4 regions of the Paenibacillus sp. LS-5 genome follow, and region 4 is predicted to be linked to each of the others. Evidence: riboswitches for the same ligand, from Rfam matches in the RefSeq annotation. Region 4 holds a riboswitch; each other region holds the start of a gene.

Region 1 (7,505 bases), on a different contig from region 4:
TGTGCTATTTGTTATAGACCATACAATAAAATGGCTTATCTCCCGTCGGAGTCCGGCGTTCATAAGTATCTGTAATAGTAAATCCGCTTTTTTGATAAGCGCGAATCGCCCTCTGGTTCCAGGTAAGCACCTCCAGATCAATCTCACGCTCCGGATAACGTGATAGGGCTTCCTTGACGATCGCATTCATGAACAGATGACCCATACCCTGCCCGCATAGATCAGGCCGCATGCCAATTCCAAGCCGGACAACACCCTCCATCGGGAATAGCTGTGCAAAACCGCAGAGGATACCTTGGCTATTCAGCACAGAAACATACTGCTCGCTACGCAGCCGGGGATCACCGAATTCAACATCTAAGGCCTGCATTTGCTCCCAGGACATCCAGCCATAAATGTTGTATGGAGGTTTATATACCCATTCACATATTTCTGCAGCGTGATTCACTTCCATGGGGACAACGTAAAAAGTTACAGAAGAACTAATCATCCGCTATCCGCCTCCCTTCAGAATGAAACGTTATATCATAATTATATACAAAACCATTCCATTTCGACGCATAAAAATATATTTTTAGAATTAGCAAAAATCGCGGTTTTTTATGTTTTGCAAATAACGAGGAGGGTAAGTAACTTTTATAGAGACAAAAAAACAAGCCCCCTCCAAGATTTCGGCAAAAATCCTGGAAAAGAGCTTGTTCAGTTACAATATTAGACCTTATTGTACATCGTCGTTATCTTGTGAATCAGTAGCAACTGCTTGATAAGCATCTGTGCTCATAATTCGTTTGGCGCCAACGTAGCGGTTGACGTAGTAGCTGTCACTCAGCGAGCTGATGGTTACACCGCGCTTGGAAGAAGCGTGTGCGAACTTGCCTTCACCGACATAAATGCCGACATGGGATATTCCTTTGCCGCTTGTATTAAAGAATACAAGATCGCCTGGTCTAATGTTATCACGGGATACGGCAGTACCCATTTGATATTGGGAACCAGACTGGTGAGGAAGGTTGATTCCAATCTTATCAAACACATACATGGTAAATCCGGAGCAATCAAACCCGTTAGTCGAAACTCCGCCGGATACGTATTTAGTACCGATGGCTTTGTCGATAACCTGGTCCATCTTGGAGTCTGCGAAAGCGCTTCCCGCTCCGATGGTAAGAATGATGGAAAAACTGAGTAGTGCGGCTGCCAGCTTCTTCTTCAAAAGTAAATACCCCTTCCAAATGCCTACGAGGTTAGCTTAAGGGTTCGGTTGAAGGTCCCCTATGACCCCTCTGTGAATAGGAGGTCAATTCACCCAAAATCGGTTCCCCCGTTTCCTTAATAATTAAGGAACTCGGCACGACTGTTGATTAGGATTAGCTTACGGATCAAACAATGACAAAACCTTTGTAAATCAGGTTTGAATAATTACAAAAATGTTACTATCGACTTACTGCGATAATTGTAACAAAGACAGAAGCAGTTGGCAATCACTAAAAGCATATAAATACATATTTTTTGAGCCTTTTAAGAGAAAAATGCCTAATTTGCGCTTGTTTATTACTCCGTAAGTTAGAGGTATGGAAGATTTATCTGGAATATTTATCAAAAAGGGTGTTTCAAAGCTCTAAAAAGTGTGTAAAAGGGAGAATAAGGAAAAGGAAAAACCCGGAAATGATTACGGCAATAATCAGTTCCGGGCTCGTATAAGTTACATTTAGTTGTTAGAGGTGTGATTTTGAGGGGATAAAAACTTCAATTAGTCGTAGGCAACGGTCTTGTAAGCTGTAGTGCTCATCACTCGTTTAGCGCCAACGTAGCGGTTGGCCCAGTAGGCTTGACTCAGCGAAGAAATATTTACACCGCGTGAACTGGAAGATTGTGCGAATTTGCCTCCACCGACATAAATGCCGACATGGGAAACTCCTGATCCAAAGGTATTGAAGAATACCAGATCGCCTGAACGCAAGTTGTTCCGTGATACGGATGTTCCCAGGCTGAATTGTGCCTTGGACGTGCGTGGTAGGGTAAGTCCGACACTTTTAAAAACATACGAGGTGAAGCCGGAGCAATCGAAACCGTTTGTGCTGGTGCCTCCGAATTTATAGGTGGTTCCAATAGTTTTAGCAATGACGCTGTCCATCTTCGAATCAGCGGAAGCGCTACCAGCTCCGATGGAGAATACCATTACTAGTCCAAGTGCTGCTGCGGTACATTTTTTCTTAAAATTCTGACTTCTCAAAAGATGTACTCCTTCCAAGGCCTGCGAGGTTAGCTTAAGGATTCGGTAGAAGGTTCCCCTATGACCCCTCTAAAGCGAGATCAATTCACCCAAAATATGGTTCCCCCACTTCCCGGTGCAGGGAATTTGGCGTTTTATGCACCAGAAGAGCGACGTGTCGACAATTTGCAAATGCTTGTAAGTTTATTGTGTTTGAATGTGCTGCGTCTTAAAGATTACAAATTTGTTACTAGTAGTACAGGCATCATTGTACCAGAGGATTTACAGTTTTGCAAATACACTTATTTACTTTGTAATCCAAAAAAAGAGTCCCGCTCCCTCAAGGAGCAGTGACTCTTTTTTTATGCCGGCAAATTGCAGTATTTATTGTGGAAATGATTTACTGGACCAGAGATGGTATTGTGCGGCGATTCCCCACATTTTGAACAGTGTAGTGGGGAGGGGAGAGAACTGCCTCAGCAGAAGTGCCGGCATCCCGGGACAAAAGATCGACATCCCGCCACAAGCAAGCATCATTACCAATCCCCCTGCTCCCATCACCGCCGATACTCCCACTGAAGGAATGATTACTTTCAGACAGACCAGCAGAGAAGACAGGGTTCCTGTACCACCTGTATAACCGAACTGCATGTACAGCAGCATTTTTCGGATGAAGAATAGATATAATAGCCAAACCAGAATGTAGGGTACCAATTTCAGCAGCAGCTTATAATCCACAATTCCGGTAAGCAGCAGATCGTACATTCTGGGAAGAAGCCAGTAGAGCGGCAGCGCTGTAAGCACCCATTCTGCAAGACTGAACAGCAACACCGGAAGCCCATATAGCCGCATACCCGGAAAAAAGAACATTCCACGCTCGCCTTTACGTTCCTGATGAAGCTCATGGAGCAATCCTGCCCGGATGAATGGTGATAGCAGGAGCCTTATTGCACTTAAACCCAGCAGCATCCAGAGCCATTGTTGAACACCGGAATGTGTGCTTAGTGCGATCTGTCCCTCCACATAATACAGAAGCCTGCCCATTGCACTGCCACCCGCATCCTGATCAGGGTAACGCAGCAGTATCGGAACCACTGCGCTTTTAACAAACTTGTACATGAAATAACTCCAAAACAACCTGTAGATAAACAACAGAATCAGTATATAGAATTGTTCCTTCATGCTGTACCAGCCGCGGGATATCGATCTTTTCACAATCCTTCACCTCACCAGACAAGAGTTCCGAGCAGATTTTCAATCAGGTTGGTTATGCTAAGCGTCCAGCGAGAGAGCGTGTCGGGTTCCAGTTCTGCCAGTCTGAAATTATTCAGATGCCTACTCTCCAGCAGGATGGAGTGCCCGGGATCAATCTCTGCCGATACCAGCGGCGCTTTGTAGGAGAGTTGAAACGTAGTTTTCTTGTCTTTTGCATTCCAATATCTTTGAACGGTATATCCATCCGAAAAGGTGAACTTCACAGGCACCTCTTCGTACTGGCTGCTCTTGTTGCTCACGGTGACCGATGAATCATAACGGAGATTTTCTGTGCCGGTCCCTTTTTTGTGAACGGTATTGATAATGTCATCTACAGCAAAATCAGGAGCACCACCACTGTATACATATTGATCAAAGTAGGCTTGCCATGATTTTTTGGTCACTTTTTCTACGATCTTTTGAAAATCGGCAGTGGAAGGGTGCTGGAATCGGTATTTGCGGGCATAGGCAGCCATGATGGCATCCATGGTTTTGGTGCCAACTTGCTGTTCAATATCTTTGAGCACCAGTTTGCCCCGGATGTATACGTTGCGTGTATAAGCATCATCACCTGTATATTTCCAGGTCTCCAGATTGAGCGGCTGTGATGAGGTAACCAGACTAGACTGAAGCGCTAAGTTGGGTGCTACGCCATATTCCTGTTCCATCAGCCGATCTTCTGCATATGAGGTGAAGCTCTCATCCAGCCAGGCCTCCTCAAATTCATTGCTGGCGATCATGCCATAAAAAAACTGATGCCCGATTTCATGGATAACAGTACGCTCAAGCTGGGTGCCCGGGGCATCCTCGGCTGCGCCGAAGGCGGTGATGAGTGTGGGATATTCCATCCCGCCTGCGCCATTCCCAGCCTTTGGCGGAACAACGATGGATAGTGTCGAGTAAGGATAAGAACCGTACCATTTGCTGAAGGCACTTAGAGCAGCTTTGGCTGCCTGGAAGTACCGCTCCTTCAAATCTTTGTGCACCGGGTCCAGATAGAGCTTAATCCTTACCCCGGGCACTCCGGGTGCCGAGAAGGCTTCCTCTGCAACCACAAAGTCGGGAGAGGCAGCCCAGGCAAAATCATGGACATCATCAGCGTAGAACTGATAAATCTTCTGATCCTGTTTCAGCTTGGCGGTCTTCACCGGAAATCCGGTTGCTGCGACAGTGTAATTGGCGGGTACGGAAAGAGTGATACTGTATATCCCGAAGTCGCTGTAGAACTCGGAGGTGCCGTGATACTGGTGCAGATTCCATCCTTCCTGCTTCGCCCCGCGGGTGCCGGCTGGCTCATACACGCTAAGTTTGGGAAACCATTGTCCGGCCATTACAAAATTACCTGATATTCCCATTCGGGCGAAGATTTTTGGCAGTTTGACTTCATACTTCAGCCTGAGCGTAACGCTTTCTCCCCCGTTCACGGGTACAGGAAGATGCACCTTGACCAGTGTCCTGTCATTCATATTGCCGTCGTCAGGCTGGACATACTGCAGACGCTGCATGAGCGAGACACCGTTAGAAGTCCGCAGATCGGTCAGGGTCATACTGCCGTATCCGTTCGCTGGCATTGTATCCCCGCGCAGTGTACCTCCGGATTCTTTCATAAAGGTAGTATCTTTAGAGGCAAAGGCGTTTGGATAAAGGTGAAAGTAGAGGTCTTGTACCGGTTTTTGACCGGGATGTGTCCAGGTAACTGTCTCGGAAGCCCTTAATGCCCCTGCAGAGGGGATTAGCTGCGCGTCAATATGATATTCGGTTACCCGTTTGCTAAGAGCTTCCGAGACGGGGAGCGGCTTACTCTCCGGGAGAACGGGCTGCGGAGCTTTGATCTGTGCAGCTATAGGGGACTTGGCCTCTTTTGGTGCGGCAGCTGTCAGGACAGCAGAGTTATGCCCTGAAAAAGCTCGGATTCCCATTCCTGTAAGAGTGAAGGCGGCCAGAGCTGCAATGATGAGGGTGTACCTAAATGACAGTGGCTTCATACTGTGATTCCTCCCGTGACAAGCATCTACGGGATGTATATGTTTGCATTCGGCGCATTATTAGCTAAAATTAAATTATTAGTGAAAGGGAAGGATGTGCACTTGTGGATAACAACCAACCAGAGGGTAAAAAACCGATGGCTCTGAATATCGTGAACGCCAAGAGCAAGCATAAAGGCTTTGGAGCAGGCTCCATCGATTTGAACAATGTATCGCCGGTTATTATTGACGGCGGTGAGGCCGTTATCGATATCGGTGCCATGCATGCCAAGAGCAAAGTGGAGAAGGGAATTAAATTCAGTCCGAACCGTGAGGATGTACCGGACGGAAGACAGGTATGGGTGGTATGGGTGGCTGTGGACCGCACCCCGGAAGGCCAGTCTTATGGCGGGATTACCGCCTGCGAGATGTGGATTGACACCGAAGCACGCAGGGGCTGGAAGATTCTTGCCGATCATGTGAACAAGCTGGATTCCGCCTTGAAGCGCAGAGTAATTCTTGAGGGGCTTGGAGCAGCGGACAAAGCAGCCTTGAAATCACTCCTGATTACCCACAACTCAGAGTGGTGGAATGCATCGGCTGAAGAGCTCAAAGCTGCATTGTCAGAGTAATGTTCCATATGTATCTAGCGAGGACAGATCATTCGCACACTAAACAGCCAGGCCTCCTAATTCAGGAGACCTGGCTGTTTGTATTGTGTATGAAGTTCAGGATGTCGGGTAGAGCTTTATCCTATGTTCCGCTGAGCAGGTTGAGCTTGCGCTTGAGCTGGCTAACCCGGGCTTGGCTGATGCCAAGCACCTCCGCAAGCTCTTTCTGATTGGCATAGGGGTGATCCTCTATAGCCTTCTCTAGGCGCTGGCTCATTTCCTCGGTCTTTGTCCGCCGCCCCCCGCGGGCAGGTTCTAGATTCCTGTCTGCAGGGCTTTGCGGCTGAACGTTGTCATCAGCTGTCCGATCCGGATTACTGAGCTCTTTCAGACAGTTGTTGCAAATGAACTGATCTTTGTAATAGGTCACATGATCAAGACTTCTGCAGAACGTGCATTCCGTTGAGGTGTACTTTCTGAGTACGACAATTTCATCATCCAAAATGAAAAATTCGATAGAATCCCCAATGTCGATATTTCGAGTCATTCGGATTTCTACGGGAACCACAATTCTGCCAAGACTGTCTAAACTCCGGATCATGCCTGTATCCTTCATCCCATGTCCCTCATTTACATCTTTAATTTTTTTTGTGGATATCTATGATTATAGCAGTAATTGTAAGTTGTGAGAACGGGGAAAGCGCATTCATTTATAGATATTTTGTAAAAAAAAGGGAAATATTTCCGTGTATTTAAAAATCTCTCCATCCGGGAAGTCCGAAAGGAGAGATTAATTAGGGTTCTTTTGTTTTTTACCCAATTTTGGTTTGCCGAAACAGTCTCACTAATCTTTAGGTTGATAAAACGGCTGTGCTTGTCTATCCAGTACAGAGACGTAAGGGTTGCTTCTGAGGTAGAACCGCCAGGGAAGCTGGGCATATTCTTCGGCATAAGAAATATTGATTCGCGGTGCTTGTACAATATCCAGCGTATTCTGCGGGTCGCCCTGCTCCAGCCACAGGGGGCCCGCAGGATCATTCAGCTGGCATCCGTTTAGGCTTTTGTCTATGTGAAGTGCCCGGCATAGTTTTCCCGGACCGCCGGAGAGGTCCGACGGCTTCTTGACCGTTATGCCCCGATAAGCCCCCATCTGCTCCGCATCGGTTCCGGTCAGCGGTTCTACCGCACGGATCAGCACAGCATGCGGATGATCTGCGGCAGCTGTCACTACATTGACGCAGTGGTACATACCGTAAATGAGATATACGTAGGCAACTCCACCAGTTCTGAACATGACTTCGGTACGTGCCGTGCGGCGTCCGCCGTAAGCGTGGCTGCCCTTATCTTCTGAGCCGCCATAGCTTTCAGTCTCGACGATCCGGCAACGGATCTCCCCGTCTTCGGTCCGCCGGACCAGATGCTGTCCCAGAAGTAGCGGTGCAGCCTGGAGCGCCGGCAGTGTATATA
Region 2 (7,505 bases), on a different contig from region 4:
GCACAGGGTAAAAAGAGTGTAACTGACAGGATTACATTCTTTTTAAAATAAGAAAGGAGAGTGGCCGATGACGAATCACTCATTTTACAGCGAGCTGCTGGCCCTCTTTTCTATTGTAATAGCATGGCTATCCAGCTTCATAGCAGTGGAGCTTACTGAAAGAATGGTACGTAAAAAAAGAAGTGTGTTCTATGTCCTATTGAGCGCCAGCAGTCTTGGAATTGGGGTATGGAGTATGCACTATATTAGCATGAGTGCAGTTAAGCCCGGGAACAGCATGTCTTATGATCTGCTTCTGCTGTTATTTTCACTGGCCGTGCCTATAGCGGCGTCTTTTGTGCTTCTAATGATATTCAATAATCCCCGTACGCGCAGGAGCAAGTCAAATCTCGCCTTGGGCGGCTGTTTATTCAGCAGCGGTATCCTGATCATGCATTACAGCGGGATGATGGCTATGCAATATTCAGCGGCTTTTGAACAGAGCATATTATCAATATTCGGTTCTTTAATACTCTCGCTTGCCATTCCTGTGGTTGCAGCCTCCTATAACTTCAGGTGGATAGAGCAGCGGTATAATATGTTTTCTGCCGCCAAAACCAAGCTTATTCTGCTCCTCACTGCAGTAATGTCGGGAACGAATTATATAGCTATGGCTGGAGCTTCTTATGTCAACACAGAACCCTCTATGTACACTGGCAGAACTCCCCTTCTGAATGATTCGATGCTGGGAATGATCCTCGCCGGTACGTTTCTGCTGGTTGTCATTGTTGTGCTAATTCTTATGTATAAAGACAGGAAACGGGTGATATTTACTTCACAGTTTAATGAGCAGCGCTACTCTGCCTTATTTGAGTTCAGCCCAGATATGGTGATATGCATCGACCCATTAGGCAAAAAGGTGATCAGTGCGAATCCTTCGTTAAGGCGGACAACGGGTTATGGCCAAGAGGAGTTGAGCGACTATAAGAATGTGTTATTCAGTACCCGGGATGCACAAGCGCTCAAATCAGTCATAAAGCGTGCTGCAGCCGGGCAGTCCGGGAAGCTTGAAGTAAACGTAAAAACTAAAAACGGGAGCAAGTTGATCTGCAGTGTTACTGTCTTTCCTTTAATGAGCGAAAAAGAGAACTTCATCTATATTATTGCAGAAGATATCACAGCGCTAGCTGAACAACAGAAAGAGCTTCTAATCACCAAAAATGCCGCTGAAAGCGCTGCGCGGATGAAAACTGAATTCCTGGCTACGATGAGTCATGAAATCCGTACACCCCTCAATGGTATTATTGGCATTAACCAGCTGCTCGCCGAGGAAATTACAGTTCCGGAGCAACTGGACTTATTAAAACTTCAATATACGAGTAGTCATGCCCTGTTGAATGTGATGAACGATGTTCTGGATATATCCCGCCTGGAAGCAGAAAACATACTGCTGGTAAAAACGGATTTCAATCTTCCTGTTTTGATGCGGGAGTGTATGAACCTTTTCAAGGTTGCTGCCACCCAAAAAGAATTGGCAATGTCACTTCAGCTGGACCCCGCCGTTCCGGAACTGTTCATCGGCGACAGCGCGCGCATCCGGCAGATTTTGGTTAATCTAATCGGCAATGCAGTCAAGTTTACTCATCATGGGGGGATAACAGTATCCGTAGCTCCATACAGCGCTCTGGGTGCGTCTATGGTTCTTGAATTCACGGTGAAGGATACAGGGATTGGGATCACGCCGGATAAGTATAAAATGTTGTTTCAGCCTTTCTCCCAGGCAGATGCTTCCCATACCCGCAAATATCCCGGCACAGGTCTCGGGCTGGCGATCTGCAAGAAACTCGTAGAACTTATGGAGGGAAGCATTTGGTCGGAAAATGCCACAGGCGGGGGGAGTGTTTTTAGCTTCAGAATCCCTCTGCAGCGGATGGAACCTATTCCTCAACAGGAGGTTTGCCAATGAGAGAGTTTTAATTATATAATTTTAAAGGAAATACCTTCACCACAACAGTCCCGACGGGACAGAAAGGAACTCTCATTTGAACAAATCAAATAAAAACAATGTCATGCTTCCCCAATTAAGCAAAGCGGAGAAACGCAGGGCACAACAGGAACAGGACAAGCAGAAAACGAGAATCCTGATTATTAGCACAGTGGCCATTGTAGTGATTATCTTCACCGTGCTTATTCTTTTGGCATCGAAGGACTCTTCTTCCAATGCAGGTTCAGGCGAAGCGGTTCAATTCAATTACAGTGAGCTTCCAAGACTGGGCAAAGCGGATGCACCGGTTAAAATCGTCGAATTCGGTGATTTCAAATGCCCGGCGTGTGCCAATTTTGCAGGTGTCATCAAGCCACAGCTGGCTCAGGAATATGTGAATCAGAATAAAGCAGCTATTTACTTCGTAAATATGGCCTTTATCGGTCCGGATTCTGAAACGGCTTCTCTGGCAGCCCTCTCGGTATATCATCAGAATAGTGATGCTTTCTGGTCTTATTACGATGCAATTTATGCCAATCAAGGGGATGAAAATGCTGAATGGGCTACACAGGATTTTCTGGTGAGTCTGGCAGAGAAGGAAAAGCTGCCCATTGACTTAGATCTGTTGCGCAAGGATATCAAGGAACGGACCTATGAAAGTGAACTGCAAAAGGATATTACTCTTGCCAAGGATACCGGAGTCACCTCCACACCTACTGTATTTATTAATGGATACAAAGTAGAGGAGCCATTCAATATGGAAGCCATAGATGCACAGATGAAGTCTGCTTCCGAAGCAGTGAGCGCCGAGTGATGAAGTTCTCTACGTTCTGCAGGCGCCACTGCCTCTATCTGGCCTGGTTCGTGTCCGTTATTGCGGTAGCGGGAAGCTTGTATCTTAGCGAGGTCCTGAAGTATGAGCCATGTAAGCTGTGTTGGTTCCAGCGTATATTTATGTACCCGCAGCTCATCCTGCTGGGCATTGCCACATACCGGAATGACAAAAAGATAATTCCTTATGTGCTTCCTTTAAGTCTAATTGGGGGCAGCATAAGTGTTTATCATTATGCCGAGCAGAAGATTCCTGCACTCAGCAAGGTGCTCCCATGTACGATTGGCGTACCCTGTAATAAAGATTATCTTAATTTTTTCGGGTTCATTACGATCCCTTTACTTGCCCTGATCGCATTTGCTCTAATCACGATTTTGCTCTGGACCGGGCGTAAAGAGGACACCGTAGACTAGACAGAGCCACAGCAGAATATAGAGGGCAATCATTCCTGAAATTTCTGACACAAATATAGATAAAAATCATGAAAAAACCCGGTATGAAGGGATATTCGCAGAGAATGAAAGATCGCTATATCCCTCATCTTTGTTTTGCGTAAATTGGATGTTTTTTCATTCTTTTTTCATTTTTTTCACCGCTTTACGGAAGAGGCATTGTAGACTATCATTAGACCTTGTGAGAAGTTGAATATGCGCTGAATTTTCTGTAAGGAAAAACGGGGGAACCAACATTGGCCAAGCGCCAAAGGGGTGAATCGGGAACGGTCCGCAAGGGCCATAACCGTAGGGCTACCACAGCCCGAATCCGCCAGCTAACCTCGTAAGCAACGGTGGGATAATGACGATGCGTAAGCATGCGGATCATTTCCGTATGCTTATTTTTGTGCCTGCATTTATGAAATCCACCAATGAAAACAGCGCACGGTATTACCGTTTCAACGTAAGCAAAGAGAGGAACTGTTACTACAATGGTAAGCAAGGTAAAACGACTATTGATCGGGCGTCCGATGAAGTCGAACGAACTCGATCATGAAAAGTTATCCAAGGTGAAAGCACTGGCTGTCCTGTCTTCTGATGCGCTCTCGTCTGTAGCCTACGGAACGGAACAAATCCTGATTGTGCTGGTAGCCGCAGGCTTCACAGCTATCTGGTACTCATTGCCAATTGCATTAGCCGTATTGGGCTTGCTGGCTATTTTGATTTTATCCTATCGCCAGACTATTTTTGCTTATCCGCAAGGCGGAGGCGCGTATATCGTTGCCAAGAGCAACCTCGGGGTTCCTACTGGACTCTTAGCAGGCGGATCGCTCCTGGTCGACTATATTTTGACCGTTGCGGTTAGTGCGTCGGCAGGGACGGATGCGATCACATCCGCTTTTCCTAATCTTCATAATCATAGTGTTCTAATCGCCGTAACCGTTATTCTGCTCTTGACCCTTGTCAACCTGCGAGGCGTTACGGAATCTGCATCGTTCATTGCTATTCCTGTGTATCTGTTCGTAGTATCGATCTTCGTGTTGATCATTGCGGGAATATTCAAATATGCAACCGGCGGAGCCCACGCCAATGTTCCAGAAATCGGGGCTGCTGTATCGAATGTCAGTTTGTTTTTACTGCTTAAAGCCTTCAGCTCCGGCTGTTCGGCCCTTACAGGAGTAGAGGCGGTATCGAACGCAATTCCAAACTTCAAGGCACCTGCTGAGAGAAATGCGGCCAAAACCTTGATGATGATGGGAATTATCCTTGGAAGTATGTTTACAGGAATCACGCTGCTCGCCTACTGGTACGGAATTACACCGGATACCAAAGCTACAGTTGTATCCCAAATTGCTGAATCTACTTTTGGACGCGGTGGTTTGTACTTCTTCATTCAAGGGATTACTGCTGTAATTCTCTTCCTTGCAGCCAATACGGCTTACTCAGCTTTCCCGCTGCTGGCGTTTATGTTTGCCAAAGATAAATATCTGCCCCATGCCTTTATGGTCCGAGGCGACCGTTTGGGCTTCTCTAACGGCATTATCTTCTTGGGTGTATTATCAGCCCTGCTTGTCGCTGCTTTTCATGGAAATACAGAAAGTCTGATTCCTTTGTATGCAGTGGGTGTATTCATTCCTTTTACCCTGTCCCAGCTTGGTATGATGGTGCACTGGTATAAATCCAAACCTAAAGGCTGGCAAAATAAATTTGCTGTGAATACGGTGGGGATGCTTACTACCCTGACCATTACTCTGATCTTTATCATCACGAAGTTCTCGAGTGTATGGATGGCCTTTATCTTCCTGCCGGTTGTAATGTTCGTGTTCCACCGGATTCACCGCCATTATCTCAATACAGCAGATCAGCTGCGTATTTGTCCGGAAACGGATAAACCTTGTATCAAAGGAAGCACCGTAGTAGTTCCTGTCGCAGGTGTAACCCGTGCAGTTCTGCATTCCATCAGCTATGCCAAGTCCTTAACGGATAATGTGGTAGCCGTGTATGTTGGATTTGATGAAGAAGAAATTAACAAAATGGAACAAAAGTGGGAGGAATGGAATCCGGGAGTGCGCTTAATTGTACTACGTTCCCGGTATCGCAGCATTCTTCGTCCGCTTGTCAAGTTCATTGATACAGTGGAGTGGAAGACCGCTTCTACCGACCATATCACGGTACTCATTCCGCAGTTTATAACGAAGCATTGGTGGCAGGCGATCCTGCATAACCAGACCAGCTTGTTCATCCGCTCTTATCTGATGAATCAAAAAGATATCATCGTAGCGACAGTGCCTTATCATTTGCATAAATAAATAGATGTATTACATTAACAGGGCTGTTTCCGGATACTTCGGGAGCGGCTCTTTTGTATTAAGAAGAAAAGGTGAAAGTGAATTTTATATTAATATGGTATTATTATGCCTATCCGAAAAAATAGAAGGGGAGATGCAAATGGCCATTTATTTCATAAGACATGGAATTGATGATGAAGGATTTCGTGGAGGGTGGAGTCAAAGAGGACTCGTTGTTGAGGGATATCGGCAATCGGAGAAGCTGGGGCTTTACCTTAAGGAAAACCAATCGTCCTTTAATATACATCGTATCCTAAGCAGCGATTTGCAACGGGCATTAGATACAGCAAATGAGATCTCCAGAGCACTAGGATTACGAGTTGAAAGCAGCGAAGATTGGAGAGAAACGAACAATGGGGTTATTGCAGGCATGCCCAATGAAATTGTGGATGAACGATACCCTAATCTGTACTTCTCGGGTTTACGGATGGATGAACGTTATCCTGGCGGAGAAAGTCCCATTGAATTTTTTACACGTATAAAAGAAACATTTACCCTACTATGTGAAGAACAAGTGCGAAACCATCCTGTTGAAAATGTAATCGTTGTTACGCATGGTGGAGTCATTAATATAATCTATCATATTTTGAGAGGATTGGAATGGACTAACAAGACCCGAAAAGCATTTTCGGCTTCTTACACAAGTATACATAAAATAGAGTATTGTGAAGGAGAGTGGAGAATTTCACTGGAAAACCTTACACAGCATCTGTGAAGATAAACAGTTGCGTGCAAAAAACTAAATATTTATGTTGACATAGAGAATGAGAATCAATATCATTTAATGGAGTGAGACGTAAAAGACAAGTCTTTAACCGGATCGGATATTACATATAGGATTCTATTGATGTATAGGAGTGAAGAGGATGCCGGAACGTTTGAACACAGAGCAGTTAAGTATTGGATATGCGGAGGCATTGATTGTCAAAGGACTGAACCTGTCTCTTCCAACAGGGAAAATCACAGCCCTGGTAGGGGCGAACGGCTCCGGGAAATCTACCATTCTCAAGACAATGGCGCGTATCATGAAGCCCAAGAGCGGCAGTGTGATGCTGGACGGCAAGTCGATCCATAATCTGTCGACCAAAGAAGTAGCCCGGCAGCTGGCGATCCTGCCGCAGAACCCCACTGCACCGGATGGACTTACTGTATCAGAACTGGTAAGTTATGGCCGCTATCCGCATCAAAAGGGCTTTGGTACGCTTACTCTGGAAGATCATAGTATTATTGCAAATGCGATCTCAGTGACGGGTATGGAAGAGTTCCACGACCGTCCCATTGACCGTCTATCCGGAGGGCAACGTCAGCGGGCCTGGATTGCGATGGCACTGGCCCAGCAGACGGATATTCTGTTCCTGGATGAACCGACAACTTTTCTGGATATGGCACACCAGCTGGAGGTTCTCCATCTGCTGCAGAAGCTGAATCAGGAAAAAGGCCGTACCATTATTATGGTCGTGCATGATTTGAATCATGCTTCCCGTTATGCTCAGCATATGGTAGCGATCAAATCCGGACATGTGATCAGTGAAGGCCCTCCGGCTGAAGTGATGACACCTGATGTACTGCGGGAAGTATTTGGTATTGAAGCGGATATTGTACGTGATCCGCGGACCGGTGTGCCTCTCTGTCTGCCTTATGAACTGGCGGCATACAGTGCAGTTGGGGTGTAATAGGTTATAAATGTGAAATGTGACTCATAATGATAATATATGCAGTTGGCAACAGGCTCCCGTCATTGACAAGGGAGCCTGTTCGTTGTTAAAGTTGTGGTTGCCCTAGTTAACGATTATACAGTGAATCAAGGAATATTATTTTTATGGAGTCGAAGGAGCACTGAATATGAATATCAGCAAAATATATGAGGATCTGCAGCAGCTGGTTCCGACTGGCGTGGTCAAGCGCGGGGAGGCGCTGCAAGGTTATGT
Region 3 (7,505 bases), on a different contig from region 4:
AAGGTTATATTACCGCACTAGTGGGTCAGAATGGATCCGGCAAAAGCACCCTGCTGCAAATGCTTCTGCAGCTGACATTCCCCGATGAGGGGGAGATTCGCTGGTTCGAGCAACCTTACGCGGACGGCCTGCCGCTTGCACTTCGCCAGCGCATGGCCTACGTGCCCGAAACCACGGAGGTGGAAGAGAGATATTGGACTGCCGGAGAGGCTGCTGAATTCCGCCGCCACTGGTATCCGGATTGGGACCAGAAGTATTTCGAGGAGCTGCTGGCGAAGTTAGAAGTACCGCTGGGTGCAAAGCTGGGTAAGATGTCCAAGGGAGAGCGCCGCAAGTTCGAGATTGCCGCTGCACTGGCACCCCGCCCGCAGTTGCTGCTGCTGGATGAGCCCTCTTCGGGGCTGGACCCTTTCGCCTGGAAGGTCATGATCGAGACGCTGCGCAAGTACATGGACGTTACCGGTGCTACCGTTGTGATCTCTACTCATATTGTGGAAGAAGTGCGGCGGCTTGCGGATTATATTGTGCTGATGCATCAAGGCAGCCTGCTCGGAATGGCTGAAAAGGACAGCTTGTTCGGCTCCTGGAGCGAAATTTGGGTTCAGGTGGAGACTGAAGAGGAACTGGCTGAGCTTGCGCAGGAGCTGACGGGAGCACTGCACTTTGAAATGCAGACACCGGGTGTAGCATCACTTATTACCCCGCAAGTACAGCAAAATGAGAAACGCATCCAGGATTTGGGCGTAAAGGTTATCAAGAGCCGGATGCTTGAGCTGGATGAGATCTTAGGCTTATGGACACAGGGGCATCGCCCCGTTCTGATTGACCAGGAGAGAGGAGAATAGAAGAATGGAAGCTTTGATGCTGGAACAGGTAGTGAAGCAGTATGGAGAGAAGACCGCAGTAAACGGAATCAGCCTGAAGGTAGAGCAAGGCGAAATTTATGGACTGCTTGGTGCCAACGGTGCCGGCAAAACAACGACGATGCGCATGGTGCTTGGACTCATCTACCCTGATGATGGAAAGATCCTCTACAACGGTAAAACGTTCAGTGATGAGCTACAGCATCTGATGGGATACCTCCCGGAGGAACGCGGACTCTACCCGAAGGTCAAAGTGAGTGATCAGATTATCTATCTGGCCCGGCTGCGCGGTATGTCGGCCAGTGATGCGGATAAGAGCCTCCGCTTCTGGCTGGACCGTTTCGAGGTTCCGGATTATTACAATAAGAAGATTGAAGAGCTCTCCAAGGGCAATCAGCAAAAAATGGGCTTTATCGCCGCAGTAGTCCACAAACCGCAAATTCTCGTCCTTGACGAAGCCTTCAGCGGTCTGGACCCTGTCAATGTAGAGCTGCTTAAGGATACCGTAAAAGAATTGCGTGACCAAGGTACGAGCATTCTGTTCTCCACCCACCGGATGGAGCATGTTGAGGAGCTGTGCCGAAATATCACGATTCTTGACCGCTCCAATACAGTAGTGCAAGGTGACATTCGTGAGATTAAGAAGGGGTACCCGCGCGAAGAGGTTGTCCTGCGGACGGTGGGAGAAGTGAACGGACTGGATGAGATTCCTGGGGTTAACGCAGTGCAGAAGCAGGAGCGGGGTTATGTGCTCTCCATCGGCGATATTGGTGCAGCACAGCGTATTCTCCAGCACGCGATGGCAGTAAGTGAAATTGAGCATTTTGAAATCAAGGAACCAACCTTGAACCAAATCTTTATCAGAGCGGTGGGTGAATCTCATGAATAAGATGGGGACAATTATCAGCTTTACGTTTAAGAACAAAGTCAGAACCAAATCCTTCATGATTACTACATTGATTCTGGTGCTCTTGCTCAGCATCGGTATGAACGTGCCATATCTCATCAAGGTATTCCAAGGGGATGATGGGGCCAAGAACACACAGATCGGTGTTGTGGCTGAACAGGGGAACCGTACCGCTGAGCTCTTGCTGGCATATGCGCCGCCTGTGAATCCGGATGCGGATGCAGATAAAAATAAAGATAAAGATAAGGGCACCGTGGCTTTCACGGCCTTTACCTCGGCGGATGATGCTGCCCTGAAGAAGGGAATTGATGACAACACCATCGAAGGCTACCTTACCTTTGATGCCAAAGGCGGGGAAGGCGTGCCTCCAGTCACCTATCACAGCAAGGACGGGGAACTGGATGGAGATGTGCAGACTTACCTTCAGAGTGCACTGCAGCAGATCAATACACAGCTGATCGCCGGTGATAAGCTGACTCAGGAACAGGTAGCGGCGATGTTCGCGCCGGTGTCCATCGGCACCCAGCAGCTTAGTACGGATGGAACAGACGGTGGGGCGGCAGCAGATAAATCGAAGCCAGCTATCAATTATGTTATCGTCTATGTGCTTCTGATCCTCTTCTTTATGTCGATTACCATGACTGGAAATATGATTTCGGCAGAAGTAACCTCAGAGAAAAGCTCCCGCATCATGGAAATTCTGATTACCAGCGCTTCGCCGCTCACGCAAATGTTCGGCAAGGTGATCGGGATCTTCCTGGTCGGCCTGATGCAGATTGCTATTATCTCGGCAAGTATCGCCATCAATCTGATGCTTCCGCATAACGCCAGCATATTGACTGATTTTGACCTGGATCTTGGACAATTGAATTATGGCATCCTGGTATACGGTTTTATCCTGTATATTCTTGGATTCTTCCTGTATGCACTGATGTATGCTGCTGTAGGCTCCATTGTGAGCCGCACGGAGGATCTGGGCCAGGCCGTGATGCCGGTAATGATGTGTACCTTTTTGGCCTTCTACATTCCGTTGTTTAGCATCTCAGCTCCTAATACTATGCTTATCAAAGTGGCGAGCTTTGTGCCCATCACCTCACCGCTCAGCATGCTGCTGCGCATCGGTATAGGGGAAGTAGCGTTCTGGGAGATTGCCGTATCACTCATCATCTTGCTCGTGACCACCTTCGGACTGGGCTGGCTCGCCGCCAAGATCTACCGCACAGGCGTTCTGATGTACGGCAAACGCCCAAGCATCAAGGAGATCAGAAAAGCGATGAAGGCTTACAAGATTTGAGTGGAACCCACTAACTGTGTGAGGAGAGTTCAGGATGGATAAAAAGAAACAATCATTCGCGTTATTGATGTTTGCAGGTATGCTGCTCAATTCCGGAAGTTTGCTGATTTCTTCCGACGGATCGAATCTGCGCGATTTTGTACAGGGAGTAATGGCGGGAGCTGGGATAGCTATAATGCTGCTGTCCATCTGGACGTTTGCTAAGAACAAGGGCTTTAAAGACGCGAAATAAGCCAGACATCCGTTATCCGTTCATCTGGCGAAATCATGCTGTATAGTGTACCTTAGTAAGTAAGGAGTGGTAATGTTGATGAAAAAAAGACAAACGCCCTTACTGGTTGCGGCTTCGATTCTGCTGATTATCATCAGTAGTCTAATTCATTCAGAAGGCTCAACCTGGCTGGGTGCGCTGCAGACGTTATTGCTTGGTGTAGGATTATTAGGATGCTGCATGGCATTCCTGAGATTTGCCAAGGGCGGCAATGGTGCAAAAGACAAAAGAAGCAAAAAGGGCAAAAAAGAATAAGAACGAATCAGAAGCCGCGGTAGGTTGCCGCGGCTTTTTTGAATGATATCTATTCACTATGCTGCATGCTATTCGATCTTATCCGGCAGATAAATTTGATGTGGGCAGTGTAGCTTCATGTGCCGCCAGCAGTTCACGCATTTGCCGGAGCTGCGCCTTAAGCTCAGGCAGGCTCTTCATGAGGATCTCACTGATTTCCGTTAAGGAGAGCCGCATGCCATACCGGAGCGCATGCACAACCTGATCCTCCCAGGGCAGGCAGGCTGCAAGGCAGGCTTTGCGGTCTTGTGCAATCCGGGAGCAATACCGGATGCATGCGCGGTAGGCCAGAATGGAGAAGCTCTGCGGGCCGCAGCCTTTTCGCAGATAAGGCACATACAGCTCCGTGAAGCTCTTCACGGCAGCCGTCTCCGCTTCAGAACCCTGTCCCAGCAGCAGACTGCAGAGCGTAAGGATATTTTCGCTGTACTTTTCAACATATTCCGCAAATTCGGATGCGGAAGCCGCCGTGCGCGATTCCATTCCAGTTTCCTCCTCGGATTAGATACACCAGTTCGCCCAGCTTCCAGCCGCTCCCCCGGCGAAGCCCCGTTCCCCAAATATGTTGCGCAAAAAAGCCGCAGCAGAGGAGGACCTCTGCTGCGGCTTCCGTACAGGTTCAAATAAACCTGGCGCAAAAGCGTGGCGGATCAAGTTCTCTCTCTATACGCTTACGGGGTTAGCTGTCGGATTCGGGCGGTGAGAGTCGCCCTGCCTTGTGAGGCCGCATCTCTGCAGTCTCCTTTGGATTCACCCCATGTAGGCTTTTGGCCTGGTGGTTCCCCCGTTTCCCGTATGACGGGAATTCAGCGTTGATTGGTTTCCATGAATAAGTTCAAAACGAATCATACTCTTTCAGGAATATCTTTGTAAAAGGGAAAAAGGGAGTGGTTCCGTCAATTTCACATTGAAATCGGAAAGTTCAAAGGAAATAAACAGGTAAAACCATATATCTTGCCACTTATCGGCTCATTATCTCATTCGCACGCCAGTTTTTATATTTGGGGGATAATAAGGCTTGGAATCGCTGATATGAATGCGGATTCATTCATGCACCAGACAAAAAGATATCCGGGAGACTACTTCTCCCGGATATCTTGCTGCTCTAATTAGCCCAATGAATCTGATCTATTTGGCTGCTGCAATAAGCTTGTTCAGCTCGGGCAGATTGAATCCTTTGACGACATGTGCTCCAGATACAGTAACAGGAACGCCCATGAAGCCCAGCTTCTCAACCTCTTCCTGATAAACGGTACTGGTCATTACATCCCGTACTTCAAAAGGAATGTCCTGCTCCTTCATCAGCTGCTTCACCTGATTGCAGTCACTGCAGTTGGCTGTAGAATAAATGATCACAGGCTGGCTCATTGGCTCACAGCTTCCTTGAGGGCATCGCGGGTGATTTTCCAGTGGGAGGTGTTCCAGCGGACCTCACCATCTTCCAGCAGGAAGATTTGCGGAGACTCATGCTTGATCCCGAAGTCTTCGGCAATCTGGTTGGAGACCGGGCGGTCTTCAATCACATGAACCACAGCAGCGGTAGTGCCGGAGCTCTGGACATAAGCCTGGAATTCTTCATTCGCCTTGGCGCTGATCGGGCAGGTGGTGCTGTGCTTGAAGAGCAGTTTTTTACCGGGCTGGGTAATGTATTCATGCAATTCATCAAGACTGTGGATTTGTTGTATAGACATTTAGGTCACGCTCCTGGCAGTTTATTTTGCTAACAATTCGGTTGCTAGCAATGATATTCCTGATTGTAACATAGTTCAAAATTAAATCAAAAAGAAGATTCAGCAGGCCCTGAATAGCCCGATAGTCCAACAGAGGACGTTGTAAAATGACAATTGTCATGCTAAGGTGGAAGGGAATTGGCGATTTCTGTATACTGATGTCAAATAAAAGGGAGTGACCCATTCCATGAAAAAGGTCGCTTGTGTTACCGGTGCTGACCGGGGACTCGGGTTTTTCCTTGTGCGCTGGCTGCTGGAGAATCACTATAAGGTGTTTGCAGGGAGGTACATGGAGGAGTCGGAAGCACTGGAAGCACTCGCAGTTAAGTACAAGGGGCAGTTAATTCTGGTTCCGATGGATGTCGGCAGCAGTGACAGTGTAAAGCGTGCAGCACGAACCATTGCAGGATGCACAGGGCATCTGGATATGATTATTAACAATGCTGGAATTATTGATCGTGCGGATGATGCCACCATGCTGGTAGACATGAATGACACCGCGATGGCACGCATTTATAATGTGAATACGCTTGGCGCTCTTCGGGTCAGCAATTCGCTGATGGGGCTCCTGCTGCAGGGCAAGCACAAACTGATTGTGAACATCTCCTCCGAAGCTGGCAGCATTGGCCGTAATCAGCGGATTAATATGTACGGTTATTGTATGTCCAAGGCGGCGCTTAATATGCAGTCTTCTCTGCTGCACAACCATTTGCGGGTCATGGGCGGCCAGGTGATGGTCTTCCATCCAGGCTGGCTCCAGTCCTGTATGAACTGTGACAAGAATAAGGCCGCTCCTGTTACCCCTGAAGAATCTGCCCGCAAAATCATGGGAATTGTGCAGGAGCATAAGGCGCATATGGGCATGGAACCGGCTTTTCTTGATCTGGACGGAATCCCTTGGCCCTGGTAACAGCAACTTTTACTTAGAAGAAAGGCGTGGATGAAAAATGTCAGAATGGAAGGCACTTGCGCTGGGGAGCTATTCAGAGGTTAAATATCATCCGTTCTCCGGTGTTGACCGCGTGTTCGAGGAGCTGTTTGCCGGAAAGCTGGAGGTGAAATCTACGGAAGATTATTCATTGCTGAATTCGGTCAGCCTATCGGATTACAAGCTTGTGATAGCGTATACAGAATTTTCTGACGACAAAATAGCTCCTGAACAAAGCGGGGCTTTGCTCTCCTACGTAGCAAACGGCGGCGGACTGCTGGTGGTGCATAACGGGATTTCACTGCAGCGTAACCAGGAGCTGGGTGTGATGCTGGGAGCACATTTCACACATCATCCGGCCTACACCGAGCTTCACATGACCGTTCCGGCTACGGGGCATGCGATCATGCAGGGCATTACTGACTTTGTGATCGAGGACGAGCCGTATTATTTTGATATGCAGCCCCATTTTGAAACAACGGTTCTGGCCGAGTATTCCCATGAGGGGGCCAATCATGCGGCTGCCTGGTGCCATGAATTCGGGATGGGACGTGTAGTCTATCTGATGCCGGGTCATCATCTTCCTTCCTTTTCGGTAGAGCCGTTCCGGCAGATGATTACAAGAGGCGGTCTATGGGCGGCAGGGTTGCTGTAGTGCTTGATTTTACTTAAAGGAACTCATAGGGAATTATAGTGTGAAAACCAGCGGAGGCTTCTGTTGGTTTTTTCTTTTTGGGTGTTTGGCGACTTATCGGTAATAAAAGCCTTGACCCTGACACTAGTGTCAGGGTTTATACTAAGGTCAGACCATTTCTCATGAACCCCGGGGAGAACATACCATGAAAATAGGTGAGCTTGCAGCGCGGACGGGTGTCAGCATCCGTTCTCTGCGATATTATGAACGCCAGGGCTTGATCACTCCGCTCCGCCAGGCCAATGGATACCGCGAGTATTCGATCTTGGCCGTGGAGACCGTGGAGACGATCAAACTGTATTTGAATCTGGGCTTGTCGACCGAGGAAATCGCCGGCTTCTTGAATTGTGTACTGAAGAAAAAAGAAGCTTTCTGTGCAGAAGTAATGCCGCTGTACCGCAGCAAGCTGGAAGATATTGAACGCCAGCTCCTGCAGCTGAACCAGATCAAGATGAATCTGGAGGAGCGGATGGCTTCCATACAGCAGGAGCAGCAGGAATCAGAGTGACCTGAAAGGATTCACA
Region 4 (7,505 bases):
GTTCAACGGTTTTACGACGGCCACCGTTTGCACGCAACGTGATCTTATGACCGACGTGAGCTTCGAGACTGCGTTTAATTTCCAACAGCGCGTTATTAGCCATTGCCTGACGACCACCTCTTTCCTTGTCCATTATACAACTTTCTGTAATGATTGTCAAATCAAATAAACAATTATAGATGATGACAAAAACGTTGTCAACGGAATTTTTTTGGGATCTAGCAAGGCTGACATTAAATCCTTGTTAGCAGTAATATCAGAGTTTTGATTTTAAAAGCAAGAAACAGCATAACCAAAAAAAGCCCCGCTCGCACGAGGCCTTTCTGAAGGGTCTATTTGCATAGTATCAGCTACATGATCACCGAAGGTGCCACCTTTAGGGTAGACAGATTCTGCAGGCGGGGCATTCCAATTCGGAAGCTGCCACGGGTCTCGATTCCGCCCATCCCTTGGCTTCCGCTGATCGTATTGTTCAGCACATCCCCCAGACTGACGGACTCCCTGATGGAAGTAAAGGATGCTTTTGCTGCTATATAGACTGGATCCAAGGCATGAATCAGTATTCTTCCAGGCGAGCTGGCAAAGTTGGCACCTGCGCCGAGCAGTGCTTCGAAATGCGACTGGCAGGCTCCTGCTACAATCGTCAGTGTGTCAAAATTCCGCTCATATTCGCGCGCGACCCCAATCGCTGCAACGAAGTTTTGAGAATTTTTATAACTATTAAGGCTGTATAGATCATAAGTATGCTGCTGCTTGAGTACCCCATCATGTCCGGTAATGACTACTATATCCGGACGTACACGCGGCAACAGCCGGTACAGCGTTTCCGCCATCTTGGACTCATGGATATGATGTCCCTCGGCAGGGATCCTCAGCTGCTCGTACAGACTGAGACTCTTCTTCAAATACAGTGCATCACCGTCCAGGTGAAGCACCTTACCCGGTACTTCAAAGTAGGCCAGCTCCTGGGGAGACTGGGGCCTCCCCCCGAAGATAGACGCTCCGCTCCGCTGACTCTGCTCCTGCCGGTCTTTGCGCAGCCGGGTTAGCGACTCCGTAGCCTTAATCTGCGCCTGTTGTCCCCGCTCGGTAATACCGGTAGGTGGCACCTGCACCAAGTCTTCCAAAGGCGCATCCGCCAACAAGCGGAATTCAGTGCCTTTGATAACTGCCCCGTTATGCACAATATTCTCCACCCGAAACGTTACATCGCCACCGTAAGATTTGCGAACGACCAAGTCTCCTAAATTCATTTCCAACACCACCCCTACCCCATCGTATGGGCAAAGTCCCCGGTTGGTTCTTCATTGGTACTGATTTGAACGATATGAAAGGCCTAAGGTCGTTTTTCTTATCTACCCGATTCCAGCAGTAAGCAGCACGGCGCTTAGCCGGGCGTACTCCTCAAGACTGAGCGTCTCCCCGCGGCGGCTTGGTTCGATTCCTGCCTCGGCTAGCAGAGACTCCAAACGTTCACGTCCCTCTTCCGGAAAAAACCGGGCTTTGAGATTATTAGCAATGGTTTTACGCCGCTGTGTAAAAGAAGCTTGTACCACCTCGAAAAAATGCTTCTCATCAGCAACCTCTACCGGCGGACGCTCCCTCACTTTAAGACGGATCACCGCAGACTCCACATTTGGCTGTGGAATGAACACCGTGCGTGGCACCATACAGACCAGTTCAGGTTCACTATAATACTGCACAGCTATACTAAGGCTACCATATTCTTTCCCGCCAGGTGAGGCTGCCATGCGTTCAGCAACCTCCTTTTGGATCATCACGACGATATTATCGAGCGGCAGTTTTTCTTCCAGCAGCTTCATGAGGATTGGAGTGGTTACGTAATACGGCAGATTGGCGACCACACTCACTCTTTCCACAGCCGCAAAATCCTCAGCAAACAATTCCTGCAAATTCACCTTCAGCACGTCATCGTTCCGGATTTTGACATGCGGGTAAGCGGAGAGGACATCCCGCAGTATCGGGATTAGCCGCCGGTCAATCTCAACTGCCGTTACCGCTCCAGCGGATAGCGCCAGCCTTTCAGTCAAAGCGCCAATCCCTGGCCCAATCTCCAGTGCACCGGCTGCCTGATCCAGACCCGCAGCATCCACAATTTTGTCCAGGATATTCTGGTCAATCAGAAAATTCTGACCCAAGCTTTTTTTAAAGGAGAATCCGTAACGCTGAATGATTTCCTTAGTGCGTACCGGCGATGAAATATGATTGTTGCCACTCATGAGGTAATGCCTCCCTGATCAATTTGCGCGAGAGCATTTGAAAATTCCTCTCGTGTTATGCCAAACATCGCCAGCCGCTTATACAACTGCTTACCGTTACAGTATCCAATCCCCAGCAGATTACCCAGCACCATTCTCCGTTCCGCTGCCTGCGGATGCACCATCATTCCTGCAGCCATCAGATCCTCGAGCCCAATCAGAGCCGGGGCACCTTCAAAGGAAGTATGAACATGCTTAAGAGCGTGACGAATGGCCTCCGGAGAAGCGTTTTCCACTCCTATGTCACCTTTACGGGTAGCGTCTTTTTCAGGTATGAACGCATGCTTGCAGCCTGGCACCTTGGAAGACACAATCTTCCGGATGCGTTCACCGGCATGATCAGGATCTGTTAGAATAATGACCCCTCTGCGTTCCATAGCCAGTGCAATCTTTGCGATCACTTTGCGGTCCACTGCTGAACCTCCTGTTTCAATGGTATCCGCCTCTACAGCTCGTTTAATGGCAACTGTATCGCTTTTACCTTCCACAACGATTAATTCCTTGATCATTTTCTAAACTCCTTACTCTGCAACGCAAAAAGAAGAGGATTCGCTCCCCTTCTTATTGGCTAAAGAATGTATAAGTGATGAGCGGTAGGCTCTGAAATTCCGTAACAGTCTTAATTGCTACCCTCACTATATCTTATTAACTGTTAATTTGCAAAAAACTGCTGCTTAATTCAGCTCTGGCTTCACAGGCCCGATCACATAAATTGTACGTGATTTACGCCCAAAGTTACGGGCATTGCTCAGGGAATCATAGTAGACATCCACCTTGTTGCCTTTAATGGCACCGCCGGTATCCTCTGCACGGCGAAACCCAAGACCCTCAATATACACCCACCAGCCGATAGGTATTACGTTTGGATCCACAGCAATGGTCCGACCTTCCGTTACGCGTGTGCCGGAGGCCGTACGTGTACCAATCCCTGGCTCTTCAGAAGAATAAGCCGTCATGGATACATTTTTGATTATTTTTTTGTACTCAAAATCTATACCTGCTTTGCTCGCAACATTGTTGCTGTTTGTGCTGACTTTAGATGTTTTTGTGGTAGTGGTTGAATTGGAAGTTGCAGTAGTGGCTACAGCAGCCTTGGGAAGTGCTTTGGTACCAATAGCAATGATTTTGTCTTTGGTAACCGTCTGTACTTCCTTGCCCACCATGCGCATAGATGCCAGCTCGCCATCTTGATAGATTTTCTCGATATGCTGGACCATAACGCCCGGTTTGCCCGCTTGCGCAACTCTTACAGTTCCCTTTGTCAGGGAGGGGTCTGCGGTTTTAATAACCCGGAAAGGCAAATTTGTTGTCCGCTGTACCACTTGCTTGTTAATCCGGACAATTTTGATTTCCATGTCGGCAGAAACTGCGGTGTTGAGAGAAGGGTAAATCTTGTCATAGCTCTCCAGGCTGATGCCCAGTTTGTCAATCGCCTGACCGATGGTGTCTTCGGTTGTGTAGAGCGTTTTGGTTGTTCCATCCGCTGTTAGCTTAAAAGCCTGCGCATGGTTGATTACGACACGGTCGCCGTCTTTTATTTCATCACTAAGGCCAATAGATAATGCATCTTGCGGCTGCAGCGAAATTTGTTCTTTTGCCAGCACATCACTGAGCAGCGTATCCCGCGTCTCCAGCGTCTGTACCTTTCCATCTATTACTAAAGTTATTTCTTTAAAGCTTTGACCGTGTACGTACAGCAGAATTACTAGCGCGATAACGATTGATGCCGCGCCTGCAAGTGAAAGTACGCGAGGATTCACTTGCTTCCACCGTAATGCGAAAGACCTGCTGGATGATTGCGAATCATGGGATACTTCTGGTTGGAATACGCCCATTCTCTCCATCCTCCTTACATAGCCCCGTCGTCCAAGTTGTATAGCAAAGGTGACTGTATCACTTCTGACGAAACTAGGTTTGAGATTGCACAGGATACGCCCGCATTGCTTTAGCGTTTCCTGCTCATGGATCGCCTGCTCGGCATAGCTACTCCAGACATCTGTTATACAACAGTATGCTGGAAACATTCGCATTATTCAAAAAACAAAAAAAGCCTAAAAAGAGTTCACAGAGGACTCTTTCGTGGCTCTCCGGGTGTCAGAATACGCGGGAATGTTTATGCACGAGGTTTCCTCTCTTACTTGCGCTTACGGGGTTAGCTGTCGGGTTCGGGCATAAGAGAGACGCCCTATCTCAGGTCACCCGCTCACGGCGGTTGCCCTCAAATTCACCCCAAAGACCACGTGAAGAAATCAAATAAAGTCTGCGGCATTTCTGTGTTGTACCCTATGTACGGACATGCGGCAGATCATTATTGGTTCCCCCGTTCTCCATACGGAGACTCAGCGAGACGATCCATGAAAATGTGACTGTCACAGTAACAACAGCTCACTTCACTGAAAAGATGATATCCTGTTTTGATGCATGTTGTAAAGCACGATTCAACCACGTTTACGCAAAAAAATCATTAAAATATTGTAATAATCGGCCGTTTTTTTATTAAAAAAGTTTAATATATCGGCTATACTTCTTTTTTCACCGGATTTACTCCCGTTTTCAGACAATCCCAAATCGTTCCAGTGCGTTCGCATACGTTATTTCAGCTAATTCCTGTAAATCAATTCCTTTTATTTCCGCAGCTGCCTCGGCGACAAGCTTCACATATGCACTCTCATTTCGCTTCCCACGGAAGGGATGGGGCGTGAGATATGGAGAGTCCGTTTCGATCAAAAGCCGGTCCATTGGAGTCTGCGCAAGCACCTCTTTCGGCACTCTGGCATTCTTAAAAGTTACAGGTCCACCAAAGGACAAATGAAACCCTAGATCAAGGCACATTTTAGCCGTTTCCCAGCTCCCCGAAAAGGAGTGCATGACACCGCCAATCTCATTTGCCTTCTCTTCCCTCAAAATCCGTACCACATCCTCGTGCGCATCACGATTATGTATACAGATAGGCATTTTTAGTTCCCGTGCCATACCAATCTGTTTGCGGAATACCTCCTGCTGTATTTCTTTGGGGGAAGTATCCCAATAATAATCGAGCCCGATTTCTCCGATAGCCACCACCTTTTTATGGCTGCACAGAGAGGCAATCCAGTCCATATCCCCCTCCTTCATGTCAATCGCGTCCACGGGGTGCCAGCCTACTGCTGCATAAATATAATCATACGTTTCTGCTAATTTCATTGTCGTTGGAATCGTTTCCCGATTAAATCCAATATTAATCATCTTGCTGACTCCAGCCTCTAAAGCGCGTGCAATAACCTCCTCGCGGTCCTCGTCGAATTGCGGTGCATCCAGATGAGTATGTGTGTCGAATAAGCGCATGCTGAATCATCCTTTCAGTATTGTTTTCTATGATGAATTCCAGAAATTTTTGTATTATTTTGCAAAGATCTCAGCAATGGAAACAGGCAGCTGTGTAAGCACATTCTGTAGCTTATCCTGCGGAAAATAAAGATGATACCGGCCGCGGTGAATACCGCTGATCGAACGGACTATATCGGATACCTCAGAGATCTCCCGCAGTTTATCATGACGGTCCAGCAGCAAAATTTGTTTGCTGTCAAAACCCTCCCCTGGACGAAAAACATCATAAGGAAGATCTGTCGGATAATCAATCTCCAGATCGTAATCAGGATGCAGCCCGGCCCCCGCAAAACTGAGGCGGATTTCATCAATCGTCTCCGAGTCTAGGTGATCCATTTCTACATATTTATACAGTTTACGATGAATAAATCGGCTGCACAAGTCAGCTAATGTTTCATCGGATTCCAGAGTCCACTGCATAAATGCAGTCTGTACCAAGGCTTCATCCAGCAGTAAATACTGTTCCACATTAATCTCTCCACCAAATAAATCACTGAGCGGATTGATCATAAAACGGAAATTATACCCCTCCTGTAGAAGCTCTTTCGCCCTGCGGAATATCTGGCGCAAAATAATCTCCGAGCTGCGTGTAACCGGATGAAAATATACCTGCCAATACATCTGGTAACGTGACATCAGATAATCCTCGATGGCATGCATACCTGATTCCTTTACGACAACCCGTCCATTATAAGGACGCAGCATTCTCAGAATACGATCAATGTCGATTGTCCCATAATTCACCCCCGTATAATAGGCATCACGCAGCAAATAATCCATACGGTCTGCATCCAGAGGACCCGACACCAGGTTGACCACGATTTCATGCTCATACGTTTTGGCAATCACAGATGCAACCTTGCGCGGAAAATCTTCACTCACTTCTCGCAGTATGGCAGTGACTTCTGTGTTCTCCTGTATAATTCTGCATGTCCAGTCTTCGTGATTCATTTCAAAAGCTTCTTCTATAGAATGGGAGAACGGTCCATGTCCCAAATCATGCAGGAGTGCAGCACATAAAGTGAGCAGGCTCTCCTCCGGCATCCAATCCTTGTACCCGCTTCGTTCAAACTGGGAGATGATCCGCCGTGTAATTTCATAAACTCCAAGAGAGTGGGAAAAGCGGCTATGTTCAGCCCCGTGGAAGGTTAGATAGGAGGTGCCAAGCTGGCGGATTCGACGCAAGCGCTGAAATTCGCTGGTATTGATCAATCTCCAGATAATCGTGTCCTGAACATGAATATAATTGTGTACCGGATCTTTAAAAACCTTTTCTTCTGTCAGCGGTTGCATCATTAAGTTCAACTCCTTTAGATAATAAGAATAGAAATCAGTTGAAATTAAGGTTATAATAGTAGATAATGTCGCACTTTGTCGAATAATGACACTTTTTCAATTTACAAATCGACAAATTACTTTATTGCAGTTTTCGTAAGATTTTCTTTATTTATAAGCCTTACAAAAGTTTTTTTCGAATTCAGCTTGAACTCGACAGTAAAAAAGGTTGACTGTTTTGGGAATGGTTGGTATTATAAGTATCATAAAACGGTGAACATTGTCGAATAATGACGCTTTTGAACATTGAGAGGAGCAACGATTACAATGATGAAATCAACAGGTATCGTTAGAAAAGTAGACGAGCTAGGACGGGTTGTTATTCCAATTGAATTGCGCCGTACACTGGGCATCGGTGAAAAGGATGCGCTCGAAATTTACGTGGACGGTGAGCGCATTATGCTTAAAAAATATGAGCCTGCTTGCATATTCTGTGGCAATGCGGAAAATGTAACCTATTTCAAAGGTAAAATTGTTTGTCACGAATGCATTTCTGCTATCCCTACCCCTGTGACAAATTAAAGC

What was found. Region 4 has a riboswitch for cyclic di-AMP ahead of AC0MA3_RS24760 (ubiquitin-like domain-containing protein). Riboswitches for the same ligand answer to the same signal wherever they lie in the genome.
Region 1: it holds a riboswitch for cyclic di-AMP, as region 4 does, so the genes downstream of both, AC0MA3_RS25365 (C40 family peptidase) here and AC0MA3_RS24760 (ubiquitin-like domain-containing protein) in region 4, are expected to answer to the same signal.
Region 2: it holds a riboswitch for cyclic di-AMP, as region 4 does, so the genes downstream of both, AC0MA3_RS02760 (APC family permease) here and AC0MA3_RS24760 (ubiquitin-like domain-containing protein) in region 4, are expected to answer to the same signal.
Region 3: it holds a riboswitch for cyclic di-AMP, as region 4 does, so the genes downstream of both, AC0MA3_RS20570 (hypothetical protein) here and AC0MA3_RS24760 (ubiquitin-like domain-containing protein) in region 4, are expected to answer to the same signal.

What each region holds. Positions count from the first base shown of each region.
Region 1 is NZ_JBWAVA010000028.1:16,285-23,789, forward strand. It holds gene AC0MA3_RS25355 (GNAT family N-acetyltransferase) at 5-490, opposite strand; gene AC0MA3_RS25360 (C40 family peptidase) at 719-1,210, opposite strand; cyclic di-AMP (ydaO/yuaA leader) riboswitch at 1,216-1,358, opposite strand; gene AC0MA3_RS25365 (C40 family peptidase) at 1,748-2,176, opposite strand; cyclic di-AMP (ydaO/yuaA leader) riboswitch at 2,234-2,372, opposite strand; gene AC0MA3_RS25370 (hypothetical protein) at 2,594-3,424, opposite strand; gene AC0MA3_RS25375 (M1 family metallopeptidase) at 3,436-5,382, opposite strand; gene AC0MA3_RS25380 (YwhD family protein) at 5,553-6,059, shown strand; gene AC0MA3_RS25385 (AbrB/MazE/SpoVT family DNA-binding domain-containing protein) at 6,181-6,654, opposite strand; gene AC0MA3_RS25390 (DNA-3-methyladenine glycosylase) at 6,883-7,505, opposite strand, start outside.
Region 2 is NZ_JBWAVA010000001.1:600,450-607,954, reverse strand. It holds gene AC0MA3_RS02775 (ATP-binding protein) at 68-1,945, shown strand; gene AC0MA3_RS02770 (DsbA family protein) at 2,022-2,777, shown strand; gene AC0MA3_RS02765 (disulfide oxidoreductase) at 2,777-3,208, shown strand; cyclic di-AMP (ydaO/yuaA leader) riboswitch at 3,436-3,594, shown strand; gene AC0MA3_RS02760 (APC family permease) at 3,721-5,538, shown strand; gene AC0MA3_RS02755 (histidine phosphatase family protein) at 5,678-6,292, shown strand; gene AC0MA3_RS02750 (ABC transporter ATP-binding protein) at 6,444-7,250, shown strand; gene murB (UDP-N-acetylmuramate dehydrogenase) at 7,420-7,505, shown strand, end outside.
Region 3 is NZ_JBWAVA010000016.1:44,415-51,919, forward strand. It holds gene AC0MA3_RS20545 (ATP-binding cassette domain-containing protein) at 1-845, shown strand, start outside; gene AC0MA3_RS20550 (ABC transporter ATP-binding protein) at 850-1,752, shown strand; gene AC0MA3_RS20555 (ABC transporter permease) at 1,745-3,064, shown strand; gene AC0MA3_RS20560 (hypothetical protein) at 3,099-3,296, shown strand; gene AC0MA3_RS20565 (hypothetical protein) at 3,375-3,590, shown strand; gene AC0MA3_RS20570 (hypothetical protein) at 3,669-4,112, opposite strand; cyclic di-AMP (ydaO/yuaA leader) riboswitch at 4,282-4,451, opposite strand; gene AC0MA3_RS20575 (glutaredoxin family protein) at 4,758-4,997, opposite strand; gene ytxJ (bacillithiol system redox-active protein YtxJ) at 4,994-5,320, opposite strand; gene AC0MA3_RS20585 (SDR family NAD(P)-dependent oxidoreductase) at 5,547-6,269, shown strand; gene AC0MA3_RS20590 (ThuA domain-containing protein) at 6,307-6,942, shown strand; gene AC0MA3_RS20595 (MerR family transcriptional regulator) at 7,127-7,489, shown strand.
Region 4 is NZ_JBWAVA010000025.1:44,357-51,861, forward strand. It holds gene veg (biofilm formation stimulator Veg) at 1-103, opposite strand, end outside; gene yabG (sporulation peptidase YabG) at 351-1,253, opposite strand; gene rsmA (16S rRNA (adenine(1518)-N(6)/adenine(1519)-N(6))-dimethyltransferase RsmA) at 1,356-2,240, opposite strand; gene rnmV (ribonuclease M5) at 2,237-2,788, opposite strand; gene AC0MA3_RS24760 (ubiquitin-like domain-containing protein) at 2,954-4,114, opposite strand; cyclic di-AMP (ydaO/yuaA leader) riboswitch at 4,406-4,634, opposite strand; gene AC0MA3_RS24765 (TatD family hydrolase) at 4,833-5,603, opposite strand; gene AC0MA3_RS24770 (HD domain-containing protein) at 5,658-6,941, opposite strand; gene AC0MA3_RS24775 (AbrB/MazE/SpoVT family DNA-binding domain-containing protein) at 7,248-7,502, shown strand.